4 regions of the Paucibacter sp. XJ19-41 genome follow, and region 3 is predicted to be linked to each of the others. Evidence: predicted binding sites of a transcription regulator. Region 3 holds the regulator's gene; each other region holds the start of a gene.
The links. The regulator sigma-54, encoded in region 3, starts transcription at its own class of promoters, with help from an activator protein. The targets are predictions, from matches to a motif close to TGGCANGNAANCTGCTTT.

Region 1 (3,884 bases), on a different contig from region 3:
CATGGACGGTGCGCGCGGCGCGCCAGCTGTCCCAGGACAGATAGCCCAGATAGGCCGCGCCGGCCAGGCCGACCGGCCAGCGCAAGACCTCCCACTGCAAGGCGAAGCCGATGCCGGCCAGGCCCGCCAGCGCCCAGCTGGCATCGCCGACCAGGGAGCCCAGCTGCACCGCCAGTGCCGGCCGGTAGCCGCCGCGCAGGCCTTGACGCACGGTCTCGGCGAACACCGCACCGGGCGCGGCATTGAAGACCAGGCCCAGGCCAAAGGCCGTCATGAACAGGGTCAGCGTGTTCACAGCGCCCCCTGGACCAGACCGCGAAAGCCCCAGACCTGGCGGTCGCCGGCATAGTCGACCAGCTCGACGCTGCGCTGCTGGCCGGGCTCGAAGCGCACGGCGGTGCCGGAGGCGATGTTCAGCCGCATGCCGCGCGCGGCCGCGCGGTCGAAGCGCAGCGCTGCATTGGTCTCGGCAAAGTGGTAGTGCGAGCCGACCTGGATCGGCCGGTCGCCGGCGTTCTCCACCACCAGGGCCAGCGTGCGCCGGCCAGGGTTGAGAACATGGACGGCGTTCTCATCGTCAATCAGCAATTCGCCCGGATTCATGTCTGCCCCTCGTCTGTGGAGTACCCCAGCCGGTCCCCCGGGGGGACGGCCGCTTGCTTGGGGCGGCCCGGCGCGGCGCGGCTCATGCCAGCAAGCCCATGCCAAACAGCGCCACCGCAGCGCCCGACAGGCGCGGGAGCCACAGCGAGCCCTTGCGCAGCGCCAGGCCCAGCGCGATGCCCAGGCCATGCAGCAGGGCCGTGCCCAGCACCATGCCGGCCAGCGCGCCCGTGCCGCTCAGCTCCTGGCCATGGGCCGCACCATGGAAGAGCGCGAAGCCGCCCATCGCCAAGGCGGCCGCAGCGACCGGCAACTGCTTCGGCGACATCAGCAAGGCACCGACCACCAGCAAGGAACCGGCGATCATCGGCTCGACGGCCGGGAAGTGCAGGCCGCTCTGCGCCAGCAGCGCACCGGCCAGCAGCATCATTGTAAAAACCAGCGGCGCCAACCACTGGCGGCGCGGCGTGCCGGCGCTCCAGATGCCGACGGCCAGCATCGCGGCCAGATGGTCCAGGCCGGTGAAGGGGTGGCTGAAGCCCTCGGCGAAGCCGTGGTGGCCGATATCGTGATGGCCCACATGGGCGAAGGCCAGACCGCTGAGAGCGAGGCCGGCGGTGAGGGTCAGGACTTGCTTGCTATTCATCTTGGTGCGTCGTTCAGGCAATGGGTTGGTGCACGGTCACCAATTTGGTGCCGTCGGGGAAGGTGGCCTCGATCTGGATCTCGGGAATCATCTCGGCGATGCCGTCCATCACATCGGTGCGCGCCAGCACGGTCTTGCCCTCGCTCATCAACTCGGCAACGCTCTTGCCGTCGCGCGCGCCTTCCATGATGGCGGCGCTGATCAGGGCCACCGCCTCGGGGTAGTTGAGCTTCAGGCCACGGGCCTTGCGGCGCTCGGCCAGCAGTGCGGCGGTGAAGATCAACAGCTTGTCTTTCTCACGTGGAGTCAGTTCCATTCGCTACGCTCATTCCTTGTTAGTCAGCACCTGCAGCCTGCGGCTGAACTCGCGGCGTCAGTTCCATGGGGGATGCTGTTGCAGGAGCTATGCCAGGACGCCGTCCTGGGCATGGGTCTTGATAAGGGAGAAGCATGCCCGTCGCGCCGCCCTCCGTCCAGACCGCCGAACCCGTCCAGCGCGTCATCAAGATACGTCGCGATTACAACGCCTGGGTGGCCAGCGAGACCTTGGAGGACTATGCGCTGCGCTTCACGCCGCACAGCTTCCGGCGCTGGTCCGGCACCCGGGTAGCGAACACGGCTTTTGGCGCGGCCTCCTTTCTGGTGCTGGAGGCGGTCGGGGCGACCCTGCTGGTGGAGTACGGTTTTGCCAATGCCTTCTGGGCCATCCTGGCCACCGGGCTGATCATTCTCTTGGCCGGCTGGCCGATCAGCGTCTATGCGGCCCGCTACGGCGTGGACATGGACCTGCTGACCCGGGGTGCCGGCTTCGGCTATATCGGCTCGACGCTGACCAGCCTGATCTACGCCAGCTTCACCTTCATCTTCTTTGCGCTGGAGGCGGCCATCATGGCCTATGCGCTGGAGCTGGCCTTCGACATCCCGCCGGCCTGGGGCTATCTGATCTGCGCGCTGGTGGTGCTGCCGCTGGTGACGCACGGCGTGACGGCCATCGCGCGGCTGCAGGTCTGGACCCAGCCGCTGTGGCTTGTGCTGCTGATCGTCCCTTATGTCTATGTCTTCATCCGCTATCCGGAGCTGCCCGGCCAGCTGCAAAGCTATGCCGGCGCCGACGGTCGGGGCGGCGAGTTCAGCCTGCCGCTGTTCGGCGCGGCGATGACGGTGGGCATCGCGTTGATCACGCAGATGGGCGAGCAGGCCGACTATCTGCGCTTCATGCCCGAGCCCGATGCGAATCCGAAGAGGCGCTGGCGCTGGTGGGCGGCGGTCTTTGTCGGCGGCCCGGGCTGGGTGGTGCTGGGTGTGGCCAAGATGCTGGGCGGTGCGCTCCTGGCCTATCTGGCGATGCGGCTGATGGTGCCGACGGAGCGGGCGGTGGATCCGAACCAGATGTATCTGGTCGCCTATGACACGGTGTTCAGCCGGCCCGGCCTGGCGGTCGCGGCGACCGCGCTGCTGGTGATCGTCTCGCAGCTGAAGATCAATGTGACGAATGCCTATGCGGGGTCTCTCGCCTGGAGCAATTTCTTCGCCCGGCTGACGCACAGCCACCCGGGCCGCGTGGTCTGGGTGGTGTTCAACACCTTGATCGCGCTGATCCTGATGGAGATGGAGCTGTTCCAGGCGCTGGACCGGGTGCTGGGCCTGTACGCCAATATCGCGATCGCCTGGATCATGACCGTGGTGGCCGATCTGGTGATCAACAAGCCGCTGGGGCTGTCGCCACCGGGCATCGAGTTCAAGCGTGCCCATCTCTATGACATCAATCCGGTCGGCGTCGGCGCGATGGCGATGGCCTCGCTGCTGTCCATCGCCGCCCATCTGGGCCTGTTCGGGACTATGGCCCAGGCCTTTTCGGCGCTGATCGCGCTGGTGACGGCCATGGTCTGCTCGCCGCTGATCGCCTGGGCCACTGGCGGGCGCTACTACATTGCACGCCAGAGCAAGGAGGGCGGGGAGGGCGGTGCCTACAAACGCCTGCAGCACTGCGTGATCTGCGAGCGCGCCTACGAGGGGCCGGACATGGCGCATTGCCCCGCCTATCAGGGCCCGATCTGCTCGCTGTGCTGCTCGCTGGACGCCCGCTGCGATGACCTTTGCAAGCCAGACGCCCGCTTGGCGACACAGGCCCGTGCGCTCCTGCAAAAGCTGCTCCCCCGCAAGGTCTGGCCCCTGCTGGACAGCGGCCTGACCCAGTCTCTGGGTCTGATGGCCCTGGTGCTGCCGGTGCTCGTGCTGCTGTTCGGCCTGCTCTACCAGCATGAGCTGGGGCGGCTGGGCGCGGCGGCCGAACAGATGGCGCCCCATCTGCGGGCGTCCTATGCGAAGGCCCTGGTGGCGCTCCTGCTGCTGTCCGGCGTGATCGGCTGGTGGCTGGTGCTGACACACAAGAGCCGCCAGGTCGCGCAGGAGGAGTCGCGCCGCCAGAGCCAGGCCCTGCATGCCGAGATCGAGTCGCACCGCCAGACCGATGCCCAGCTGCAGCAGGCCAAGGTCCAGGCCGACGCGGCCAACGAGGCCAAGACCCGCTACATCACCAATATCAGCCACGAGCTGCGCACGCCGCTGAACTCCATCCTCGGCTATGCGCAAATCCTCGACGAGGACGAGCGCATGCCCGCCCACCGCAAGCAGG
Region 2 (3,884 bases), on a different contig from region 3:
CGCGCCGTAGCAGCGCATCGAAGCGGCTGCTGGAGAAGGCGTTCAGCGCCACCGCCTCGACCGTCTCGCTGAGCCGGGTCGCGTCGGCAAACCAGTCAAACAGATTGACGCCCTGCACCGTGCGGCGCGAGAGCCGCATCACGGTCTCGAAGGCGGTATTGGCGAACAGGCATTCGCCATCGGGCCGCACCACGGCCACCATGGTGGCCAGCATGTCGAAGGCCTCGAAGCCCGAGGCGGGGCGGGATGAGTGCTGAGTCATGGTCCTGTGGCTCGCGCGGCCAGACCAGCGCACTCAAGGCAGCTTGCTGATCTCGCGCTTGAGCGCCTGTATATCGTTTTCCTGTCGGGTGATGCTGGTCTTGAGCTCGGCCACCCGGTCCAGATACTTCTGGAAATTGCGTTCGTCGCCGCGCCGTTCGGGCTGGCCGCCCTGGTACTCGCGCTGCAAGGCCGCGAGCCGCTCCTCGCTTTCACGCAGCTCGGTCTCGAGCACCTTGCGGCGCTCGCCGTCGCGGCTGCGTTGCTGGGCCGGGTCAACGCGGCCATCGCCACTCCTGGGCTCGGCGCTGGCGCCGGGCGCGGTCGGTGCGGGCGCGCGCGGGCGCTGCCCCTGCAGCACCGTGATCGGCGTGCCCTCGATCGAGCGGCAGCCCTTGTCCTGCGCCTCCTTGGGCGTCAGCGCGTCGGTGTAGAGCACCGGCGGGCCGGGACAGCGGTAGACCACGGACTGGGCCTGGGCGGCGGCGCCGCAGGTCAGACCGATGAACAGCAAGGCGGAGCGATAGAGCATGGCGCGATTGTGGCTCATGCCGGGCGCGGGTTTCACAAAGCACAAGGGACGGCCACGGCCGTCCCTTGTTCGCTGACCCGGGCAGCGTCGCGTGGGGTGCACGCTCGCCGCCCATGGACATCACAGCGAGTAGTACATGTCGTACTCGACCGGGTGCGTGGCCATGCGGAAGCGGGTCACTTCCTGCATCTTCAGGTCGATATAGGCATCGATGAAGGAGTCGGTGAACACGCCGCCCTTGGTCAGGAAGGCACGGTCCTTGTCCAGATACTCGAGCGCCTGATCCAGGCTGTGGCAGACGGTCGGGATCTTCGCGTCTTCTTCCGGCGGCAGATGGTAGAGATCCTTGGTGGCGGCTTCGCCCGGGTGGATCTTGTTCTCGACGCCGTCCAGGCCGGCCATCATCAGTGCGGCAAAGCACAGATAGGGGTTGGCCGAAGGATCGGGGAAGCGCGCCTCGATGCGGCGGCCCTTGGGGTTCGCGACATAGGGGATGCGGATCGAGGCCGAGCGGTTCTTGGCCGAGTAGGCCAGCTTCACAGGGGCTTCGAAGCCGGGGACCAGGCGCTTGTAGCTGTTGGTGCCGGGGTTGGTGATCGCGTTCAGCGCGCGGGCATGCTTGATGATGCCGCCGATATAGAACAGCGCGAACTCGCTCAGGCCGGCATAGCCGTCGCCGGCGAACAGGTTCTTGCCGTCCTTCCAGATCGACTGGTGCACATGCATGCCGGAGCCGTTGTCGCCGACGATGGGCTTGGGCATGAAGGTCGCGGTCTTGCCATAGGCATGGGCGACATTGGTGATCACGTACTTCTGCAGCTGCAGCCAGTCGGCGCGCTTGGTCAGCGTGCTGAACTTGGTACCGATTTCCATCTGGCCGGCGTTGGCCACTTCATGGTGGTGCACCTCGACCGGGATGCCCAGTTGCTCGAGGATCAGGCACATTTCCGAGCGCATGTCCTGGCCGGCGTCGACCGGGGGCACCGGGAAGTAGCCGCCCTTGACGGTGGGACGGTAGCCGGTGTTGCCGTGCTCGTATTCCTTGCCGGTGTTCCAGGCGGCTTCTTCGGATTCGATCTTGTAGAAGCAGCCGGACATGTCATTGCCCCAGCGGATCGAGTCGAAGATGAAGAACTCGGGCTCGGGGCCGAAGTAGGCGGTATCGCCCAGGCCGGAGGACTTCAGATAGGCTTCGGCGCGCTTGGCCAGCGAACGCGGGTCGCGCTCATAGGCCTTGCCGTCGGCCGGGTCGACCACGTCGCAGGACAGGATAAGCGTCGGCTCTTCGAAGAAGGGATCGATATTGGCGGTGTCCGGATCGGGCATCAGCAGCATGTCGGAGGCTTCGATGCCCTTCCAGCCGGCGATCGACGAACCGTCGAAGGCGTGACCGGAGACAAACTTGTCCTCATCGAAATGCGACACGGGCACAGACACATGCTGCTCTTTGCCACGGGTGTCGGTGAAGCGGAAGTCAACGAACTTGACTTCGTTGTCCTTCACCATCTGGATCACATCGGCGACGGTCTTGGCCATCAATCACTCCTAGCTAGCGGAAAGCTTTGTACAGGTGGTACGGGTATCGAACGAATTCGGCGAGCGCCTCGGCGCGTGCGTTTCTAACTAAGCAGTTTGCGTGCCAAGTCGGTGAGCAGCGAGCGCCAGCTCGGTGCATCACCGAGTGGCCGGGGCATTATCGGCCGGCCCAGCGCTGACGCCCTTGAGGACACACCGCCGGTCGGGCGACAGGCGCGCACCAAGCACCAAAACAGAGCAAGCCCGCACCGACTATCGCACCATTTCAGTGCTTATCACAGCACCAAATTGGATCAGCCCCTGCTTCAGCGCGGCATAGGCCTGTACCAGCCGCTCGGGCTCCTGCTCCGGGCCGGCCTTGACGCCCAGCTCGATATGCCGGCCCCACTGCGGATGGTCGACGCTGGGCAGGCTGAAGACCTTGATGCCGGCAAAGTCGGCCTCGATGCGCTCCATCAGCGGGGTCAGCGCCGCCTCCATCGCGCCCTGCACGATCAGCGAGCGTTCGCTGATGCCGCTGGCGCGGTGCAGATCGGCGTGACGCTGATCCAGCACCCACTCCATCATCGGGTGTGCCATCACCGGGAAGCCGGGCACGAAGTAGACCGTGCCGACATAAAAGCCCGGAATCTTGTTGAAGGGGTTGGGGATGATGGCCGCCCCCGCCGGGAACACGCCCATCTGGAAGCGGCGCAGGCTGTCGGGATGCTCGGGGTCGGCGCTCGTGCCCTGCTCGGCCGCCATCTCGCTGATGCGCTGCCAGATCAGCTCCCTGGCCTCGGGGTGCAGGACCAGTTCGCGACCCAGGGCCGCAGCGGCCGCCTGGCGGCTGTGGTCATCGGGCGTGGCGCCGATGCCACCGCACGACACCACCAGATCGCCGCTGGCGAAGGCGCGGGCCAGGCTGGCCGTCAGGCGCTCGCGGTCGTCGCCGACATACTCGGCCCAGGACAGCGAGAGGCCGCGCGCGGCCAGGATCTCGATGAACTTGGCCAGGTGCTTGTCCTGGCGCTTGCCGGACAGGATTTCGTCACCAACGATGATCAGACCGATATTCATAGGGCGGGCGGCAGCAGGGTGGGCGGGGATGGCAATTCTTCCAGCACGGGCGGCGCTTCAGGGACGACGACGGTACGGGCTCGCAACTCGGCCAGCGCGTTCAGCGCGTAATGGGCGAACCACAGCGTCGAGAACGCGAAGATCAAGGTGTAGAGCCAGACCGTCAGCAGCACCAGGAAGGGCGCCAGCACCACGGCCATCATGCTGACCGCCCAGATCAGCGAGGGCGCGGCGCCCAGATAGCCGCTGATCACGCCCATGCTCAGCAGCGGCAGGCGGTGCTCGCGCATCAGCTGCTTGCGCTCCTCGGCCGAGGCATGCTCGGCCAGCACATCGAAGGCGAACACGCGGTAGGTCAGCCAGCCCCAGATCAACGGCGGCAGCACCAGCACCAGCGGCGGGATCAGCCAGAAGGGCATGCTCAGGAACAGCAGCAGCAGCGCGCCGGCCGAGCACAGCAGCGACCACAGCAGGCCCTGCCACCAGGCCGAGCCGC
Region 3 (3,884 bases):
TCGAAGTTGAAAGGCAGGCGCACATTGAACAGCAGCGAGATGCCGATTGCCATGTCCGAGTAGCCCGAGAAATCGAAGTAGAGCTGAAAGGTGTAGGCCAGGGCTCCCAACCAGGCCTCGTGGAAGTCGGGGTGCATGCCGGCGTCCGCCGGATTGAAGACGGCATCTGCGTAGGGACTGATGCCATCGGCCAGCACGACTTTTTTTACCAGACCCAGCACGAAGATGGCCAGGCCGGCCGCCAGCATGGCGGGCTGGATGCGGTAGGTGGCCGGATCCCTGAACTGCGGCATCATCTGCGCATGGTGCAGCACGGGGCCAGCGATCAGGTGCGGGAAGTAGGTGACGAACAGTCCGTAGTGACTGAAGCGGTATTCGCGTGTGCCCTTCTGGTAGCTGTCGGCCAGGAAGGCGATCTGGGTGAAGCTGAAGAAAGAGATGCCAATCGGCAGCAGCACCGCGCCGAGCTGCCACTGCGTGCCCAGCACCGCGTTGAGGTTGTCGACGAAGAAGTTGGCGTACTTGTAGTAGGCCAGCAGCAATAAATTGGCACTGACGCCGACGATCAGCAAGATTTTTGCTTGCGGGATCAAGCCATCAGCGCGCTTGGCGGCAATACCCTGGCCGATCCAGAAGTTGCCGACGATGGAGCCGAGCAGCAGCAGCACGTACTCGGGCATCCAGACGCCATAGAACAATAGCGAGGCTGCAAAAAGCCAGCTGGCCGCAGCGCCATGGCTCCAACGCCCGATGACGAAAAATCCGGCCAGCACCAGCGGCAGGTAGAGGGCAACGAAGGCGGCTGTGGTGAAGAGCATCTGCGCGTCGTTGCGTTGCCGCGCTACATCGCCTTGCGCAGATTCGCCGGCGCGATCTTCAGCGCTTCGCGGTACTTGGCGACGGTGCGGCGTGCGACCTGGATGCCTTGCTCTTCGAGCATGTTCGATAGCGCGCTGTCGGACAGCGGCTTGGCTGCGTCCTCAGCGGCGACGAACTGCTTGATCAACGCGCGCACCGCCGTGCTGGAGGCATTGCCGCCGGCCTCGGTGTTCAGACCGGAGCCAAAGAAGTACTTCAGCTCGAAGGTGCCAAAGCGGGTCGCCATGTACTTGGCATTCGTCACCCGCGAGATGGTCGACTCGTGCAGGCCCAGCTCGTCGGCTATTTCTCGGAGCACCAGCGGCTTCATCGCCAGCTCGCCGTGGGTGAAGAAGCCTTTTTGCCGCTCGACGATGGCCTGTGAGACACGCAGGATGGTGTCGAAGCGCTGCTGGATGTTCTTGATGAACCAGCGCGCCTCCTGCAGCTGGGCGCCCAGCGGCGAGTTGCTGACGCCGCCGCGGGTGGCGCGCAGCGCCTGGGCATAGAGCTCGTTGATGCGCAGCTTGGGCGCCACCTCGGGGTTCAGCATCACGCGGAACTCGCGGCCGACCTTGTGAACGATCACGTCCGGGATCACCGCCTGGGCCTGGCCGCGGGCAAACTGGCGGCCGGGCTTGGGTTCGAGGCTGGTGATCAGCGTCTGGGCCTCGCGCAGCAAGGCCTCGTCGGCGCCGGTCAGCGCCATCAGCTTCTTCAGATCGCGCTTGGCCAGCAGTTCCAGATGTTGCTTGCACACCAGGATGGCCACCACCTGGGCCTCGCTGCGCGGCTGGGCGCGCAGCTGCAGGATCAGGCACTCGGGCAGGTCGCGGGCGCCGACGCCCAGCGGTTCCAGGCTTTGCAGCCAGTTGAGGGCGCAGCGCAGCCGGTCGAGCAACTCGTCACGCGCCTCTGGATCCGCCTCGCCGGCCAACGATTCAACCAGCTCTTCGAGGCTGTCCTCCAGATAGCCGTCCTCGTTGAGCGACTCGATCAGCACATAGAGCGCGGCGCGATCCTCTGGGCTCAGCATCATGCCGGCCAGCTGCTGGTTCAGGTGCTCCTGCAGGCTCAGGCCCGGCGAGTCTTGCTCGGGTCGCTCGCCGTCTTCGTCGCCGCTGCCGGAGCCGCTATTGCTGGGCAGCTCGCGGATGCCGTCGAAATCATCTCGCTCGGTGCCGTTTTCCCAGTCCTCGCGCTCGGTGGCGCCGAAGTCCTCGGCCTGGATCTCGGGCGTGGTCTCGGGCTCGCCGGCGCCGCTGTCGGCGCCGATCTCGTCCTGCGCCTTGCGGATCTCTGGCAGCTCGGCAGCGGCCGGTGCGTCGGGGAATTCCTCCTCCGTTTCGAGCAGCGGGTTCTGCGCCAGCATCTGCTCGACTTCCTGGTTCAGCTCCAGAGTGGACAACTGCAGCAGGCGAATCGATTGCTGCAGCTGGGGTGTGAGCGCCAGATGCTGGCTGAGGCGGACCTGTAAGCTTTGCTTCATGGGCTTACATTCGGAAATGTTCGCCCAGATAGACCTTGCGCACGTCGGCGTTGTCGACGATCTCGTGCGGCGTGCCCTCGGCCAGCACCGTGCCCTCGCTGATGATGTAGGCGCGGTCGCAGATGCCCAGGGTCTCGCGCACATTGTGGTCGGTGATCAGCACACCGATGCCGCGGCTCTTCAGGAAGCGGATGATGCGCTGGATCTCCAGCACCGCGATCGGATCGACGCCGGCGAAGGGTTCGTCCAGCAGGATGAAACGGGGCTGGGTGGCCAGCGCGCGGGCGATCTCGACACGGCGGCGCTCGCCGCCGGAGAGCGCCGGCGCCGGGCTGTCGCGCAGCTTCTCGATGCTCAGCTCGTCCAGCAGCTTCTCCAGCGCCTCGTTGATGCGGGCGCTCGACCAGGCGCGGCCGTTCTCGTCCTGCTGCAATTCCAGCACCGCGCGGATGTTCTCCTCGACCGTCAGCTTGCGGAAGATCGAGGCCTCCTGCGGCAGATAGGACAGGCCCAGGCGCGAGCGCTGGTGAATGGGCAGGCGCTGCACGGCCTGGCCGTCGATGCGGATCTCGCCTGCATCGGCGCGCACCAGGCCGACGATCATGTAGAAGCTGGTGGTCTTGCCGGCGCCGTTGGGGCCGAGCAGGCCGACCACCTCGCCGCTGTGCACATCGAGATGGACGTTCTTGACCACCTTGCGCACACCATAGCTTTTCTGCAGGCCCTCGGCCTCCAGGCGGCTGAGGGCGGCGCTGGGTTCCGGGGGGGCGGCCGTCATGAAGGCTTGCGCGGCTGTTGCAAGCCCGGGCTGGTCTGCAGCGGCAGGGCCGGCTCGGAGGCGGCCGGCTCGGAGGCCGCCGCCGCGCGTGGCATCAGCACCATGCGGCCACGGCCGGCCGGATGGGGCGAGGCCTGCCCGCCCTCGATGCTGAAGACCTCAGAGCGGTTGTCGTAATGGATCACCGCACCGACCACCTCGTCCGCCACGGTGGCGCCGCGCATGCGCCGCACCACCGCATTGCCGACGAAGCGCACGGTGTCCGAGCGGCTGTCGTACTCGACCTGGTCGGCCGAGCCCTCGACCGCCTCGCCCGGCACATCGCGGGCCTGGCGGAAGGTCACCGGCTTGCCGGCCTCGCCGCTGGCATAGGCCTGTTGGTAGCCGTCACTGGTCTCGCGCACATCCATGCGGGCCGCGCGCATCACCATGCTGCCCTTGCTGAGCACGACATTGCCGCTGAACTCGGTGCGCTGCTTGACAAAGTCGACCCCGCCGCGGTCGTAGTCGATATTGATCGGCTTGTTGCGGTCGGCCTTTTCGGCCTGTGCGGAGCCCGCCCAGCCGCCGGCGGCCAGCGCCAGGGCAAGCAGCATCAATCGGAGAGGGGCAGGTCTGTTGTTCATGGCGGCACAGTTCTTGCAGACCATTCTAGCCCCGGATTGGGGCCTGGGCGGGCTCAGGCCTTGCCGCTGCGCAGGCGCTGGATCAGGAAGTCGACCGTGGCCAACGCGCGCTGACCCGATTCGATTTCGCTGA
Region 4 (3,884 bases), on a different contig from region 3:
AGCCCTATCTCGAAGCTTTCCAGAGAGGCCAGCCCAACAGCCCAGTGGCCAAGCTGCTGGCCCAGGTTTATATCGGTGAAAACAGTGTAGACAAGGCCATCGACGTGCTGGAATCCTATCTGCGCAGCGTGCCCCGTGATACCCAGGCCATTACCCTGCTGGCATCGGCCCATATGAGCCAGCGGCGCTATAGCAAGGCCACGACTCTGCTGCAATCGGCGCTGGGCCAGCAGGATATCCCGGATATTCGCGCGGCCCTCGGTCTGAGCTTGATGCGTGGCGGACAGAACTTGAATGCCCGCGCCCAGTTGGAGGAAGCCTACAAAAAAGACCCTCGTCAGACTGCCGCAGGCATGGCCCTGGCCACGCTCTATCTGCGTGAGGGCCTCACCCCACAAGCCCAGCGTATTGCCGAGTCGCTGCTGAAGCAGCAAAACAGCAACCCGACGCTGTTGAATCTGCTCGGGGTGGTCAAGCTTCAGGCGCGGGACTGGCAAGGCGCCCGAACGGCTTTTGAACAGGCATTGAAAACCGAGCCTGATCTGCTGCAGGCCAAGCTGGGGCTGGCCAGACTTGAGGTCGCTCAAGGGTCATTCGACGCCGCGCAGGCGCGGTTGAGTGCCTTGCTGAAGACCAATGAGCAGGACATCGACGCGCATCTGGAAATGGCTCAATTGGCCGAACGCCGAGGCAAGTCGGAAGAAGCCGTGCGTTGGTTGCAGAAGGCGGTGGATTACGCGGGGCCGCGCGAGAGGCGACCGAATTTCGCATTGGTCCAGTTGCACGAGCGACGCGGGGAAGCACCCGAGATGCTGGCCGCAGCCAAAGTGTTGCTGGCCAAAGCGCCCGAGGACAGTGCAACGCTCGGCATTTATGGTCGCGCGCAACTGCGCAACGGCGACCGGACAGCGGCACGGCAGACCCTGATTCACGCCGCACGCCAGATCCAGTCTGATGCTGGCGCGCTGCTCGAGATCGCAGGGCTACAGACAGCCGCCGGAGATCTGGCCGGCGCCCGTTACAGCCTTGAGAAAGCCCTTGGCTTTAGACCAGACCACCCACCAGCCATGGCCATGCTGGCCAGCCTGGAACTGCAGGACGGCGACAAGCTGCGTGGTGAGGCGCGTGCTCGCAAGGTGCTGCAACTTGAGCCCAAACGCGCGGCCAGCCACACGCTGATGGCTGAAGTCATGCTCGCCAAGGGAGATACCTCGGCCGCTGTGGATTCCCTGCGACGCGCGCATGAGTTGGAACCCAGCAGCGGCTCAGTGCAGCGCCTGATGCGCGTGCTGGAACCTCGAGATCGCAAGGCAGCCGGCTCTTTGGCCGAACAGTGGCTCAAGAACCATCCAAAGGATATCGCTGTGCAGCGCGCGTTGGCCGACGGCCATGCTCGACATGGCGACTATCCGGCGGCCCGCCAAGCCTATGAGAAATTGCTCAGGCAATTGCCTGGGAATGTAGAGATCAGCAATAACCTGGCCAACGTACTGCTGCGAATCGAGCCCGCGATGGCCTTGAAGATCAGCGAACAGACTCTTTCTGCCGCGCCGAACAATGTTGCCGTCATCGACACGGCCGGCTGGGCCAACCATCTGAACGGCCAGCACGAAAGAGCACTGAGGCTGCTACGCGACGCCCGGTTGCGCGCACCCGAAAGCCCCGATGTGCGCTACCACCTCGCCGCAGCGCTCTTGAAGGCTGGCAGGCCGGCCGAGGCGCGCGCCGAACTGGAATCAGCCATCCAGATCAACCCGAACTTCGAATCAGCCACGGAGGCCAGAAAGCTGCTGCAGACACTTAAGTGAGGGATGCCAGCCCTGTCAGGAAGTCTTACATTTGCACCAAAGCCGAACCGCGCCAATTCTCTAAGTACTTATTGCGATTGAAACTTTATAAGTTGGTACAGAACCTGCTTAAATCGTATAAACGGCAGTACAAGCCCAAACGCATACTGAGGAAGACAATGAAAACCAAGCACTTTGCTCATGCCGCAGGACTGCTGATCGGAATGAGCGCGAGCGTGATTTCGGGCAACGCCTTTGCTTTGTCCACCTGGAACTCCCAAAGTTGCACAGCATCCGGCAGCGCTCACGGCAATAACTACAGCTGCAGCGCGAACGGCATCACAGCGACTGTGACCGCATGGTCGACCACCGGTTCCTCGAGCACCTATCAGGACGCGACCGTCAATTTGTACTCGGGTGGCTTCGGCGTGCGCAACCGCAACCCCTATGACGGGAGCGACACCGGCACAACGCCTGATGAGCAGCAGGACCCACAACACTCCATCGACAACATGACCAATACCGACTTGGTATTGATCAATTTTGGGGCCGACTCCGTGGCGCTGAAGGCTTTGAGCCTCGGCTGGTGGACCAGCGATAGCGATGTGACCGTGATGCGATACAAGGGTGGCGCCGTGGGCAATACCTCATCATTGGCCGGCTTCGGTGCCGGCAATTTGATCTCCAATGGCTGGGAACTGGTCAAGAGCGTTGCCGATGTGGGCAATTTGCCAAATGACTCGACCACTTTCAATGCCGCCGGAGTCAGTTCGAGTTGGTGGCTGATCAGCGCCTACAACTCCACCTACGGAGGTTCGGGTACGGGCCTGGACACAGCAACCAAGGACTATTTCAAATTGCTGACCTTTGGTGGCGACAAGACTTCGCAAACGCCGGGCACTGGCGTACCCGAACCGGGCTCGCTCGCCTTAGTCGGCATTGCAGCTCTGGGCATGATGGGCCTGCGGCGACGCGCGAAGACCGCAAAGTAGCTACCCCCCTCAGCTTGCACTGTAAAGAGGCCGATTCGTCGGCCTCTTGCCATTTGGGCTGCACGCACTTCCCTGCTTGATCCCTCACCCTTTGTCCCTGCCGAGACAGGCACAAATCGAACGCTCGTGCTAAAAAGCCGCAAGCATTCTGAGGAGACAGCATGGACCTGAACTTCACCCCCGAGGAACTGGCCTTCCGGGCCGAGATCCGGCAATGGGTGGCCGAGAATCTGCCCAAGGACATCAGCCACAAGGTGCACAACGCCTTGCGACTGTCCAAGGACGATATGCAGCGCTGGGCCAAGATTCTTGGCAAGAAGGGTTGGCATGGCTGGGCCTGGCCAAAGCAGTTCGGCGGGCCGGGCTGGAATGCCGTGCAGCGCCATCTGTTCGAGGAAGAATGCGCGCTGGCCGGAGCGCCACGAGTCGTCCCCTTCGGCCCGGTGATGGTGGCGCCGGTCATCATGGCTTTCGGCTCGCCCGAGCAGCAGCAACGCCATCTGCCCGGCATCATGAGCGGCGAGGTCTGGTGGAGCCAGGGTTATAGCGAAACGGGTTCGGGGTCGGACCTGGCCTCGGTCAAATGCAGGGCCGAGCGCCAGGGTGACAAGTACCTCGTCAACGGCCAGAAGACCTGGACCACGCTGGGCCAATACGGCGACTGGATCTTCTGCCTGGTGCGCACCGACACCTCGGTCAAACCCCAGGCCGGCATCAGCTTCCTGCTGATCGACATGAAGTCGCCCGGGGTCACCGTGCGGCCCATCATCATGCTGGACGGCGAGCATGAGGTGAACGAGGTGTTTTTCGACAATGTCGAGGTGCCCGCCGAGAACCTGGTCGGCGAGGAGAACAAGGGCTGGACCTACGCCAAGTACCTGCTGGCCCATGAGCGCACCAATATCGCCGATGTGAACCGCGCCAAGCGCGAACTCGAGCGTCTCAAACGCATCGCCAAGAGCGAAGGCATGTTCGAGGACCAGCGCTTTCGCGACCAGATCGCACTGCTGGAGGTCGACATCGTCGCGCTGGAGATGATGGTGCTGCGGGTGCTGTCGGCCGAGAAGAGTGGCAAGCAAAGCCTGGATGTTGCCGGCCTGCTGAA

Region 1: the regulator sigma-54 is predicted to act here: its motif matches at 1,643-1,660, upstream of ureA (urease subunit gamma).
Region 2: the regulator sigma-54 is predicted to act here: its motif matches at 2,418-2,435, upstream of glnA (type I glutamate--ammonia ligase).
Region 4: the regulator sigma-54 is predicted to act here: its motif matches at 1,902-1,919, upstream of xdp1 (exosortase-dependent surface protein XDP1).

What each region holds. Positions count from the first base shown of each region.
Region 1 is NZ_JAQOWX010000048.1:4,509-8,392, forward strand. It holds gene PO768_RS13935 (LysE family transporter) at 1-274, opposite strand, end outside; gene PO768_RS13940 (urease subunit beta) at 292-603, opposite strand; gene PO768_RS13945 (HupE/UreJ family protein) at 686-1,249, opposite strand; gene ureA (urease subunit gamma) at 1,263-1,565, opposite strand; gene PO768_RS13955 (hybrid sensor histidine kinase/response regulator) at 1,700-3,884, shown strand, end outside.
Region 2 is NZ_JAQOWX010000006.1:35,138-39,021, forward strand. It holds gene glnL (nitrogen regulation protein NR(II)) at 1-262, opposite strand, end outside; gene PO768_RS02825 (hypothetical protein) at 296-793, opposite strand; gene glnA (type I glutamate--ammonia ligase) at 914-2,329, opposite strand; gene PO768_RS02835 (competence/damage-inducible protein A) at 2,582-3,388, opposite strand; gene PO768_RS02840 (EI24 domain-containing protein) at 3,385-3,884, opposite strand, start outside.
Region 3 is NZ_JAQOWX010000129.1:1,053-4,936, reverse strand. It holds gene PO768_RS24130 (MBOAT family O-acyltransferase) at 1-818, opposite strand, end outside; gene PO768_RS24125 (RNA polymerase factor sigma-54) at 842-2,347, opposite strand; gene lptB (LPS export ABC transporter ATP-binding protein) at 2,352-3,125, opposite strand; gene lptA (lipopolysaccharide transport periplasmic protein LptA) at 3,122-3,751, opposite strand; gene PO768_RS24110 (DsbA family protein) at 3,805-3,884, opposite strand, start outside.
Region 4 is NZ_JAQOWX010000040.1:17,859-21,742, reverse strand. It holds gene prsT (XrtA/PEP-CTERM system TPR-repeat protein PrsT) at 1-1,808, shown strand, start outside; gene xdp1 (exosortase-dependent surface protein XDP1) at 1,967-2,779, shown strand; gene PO768_RS12430 (acyl-CoA dehydrogenase family protein) at 2,941-3,884, shown strand, end outside.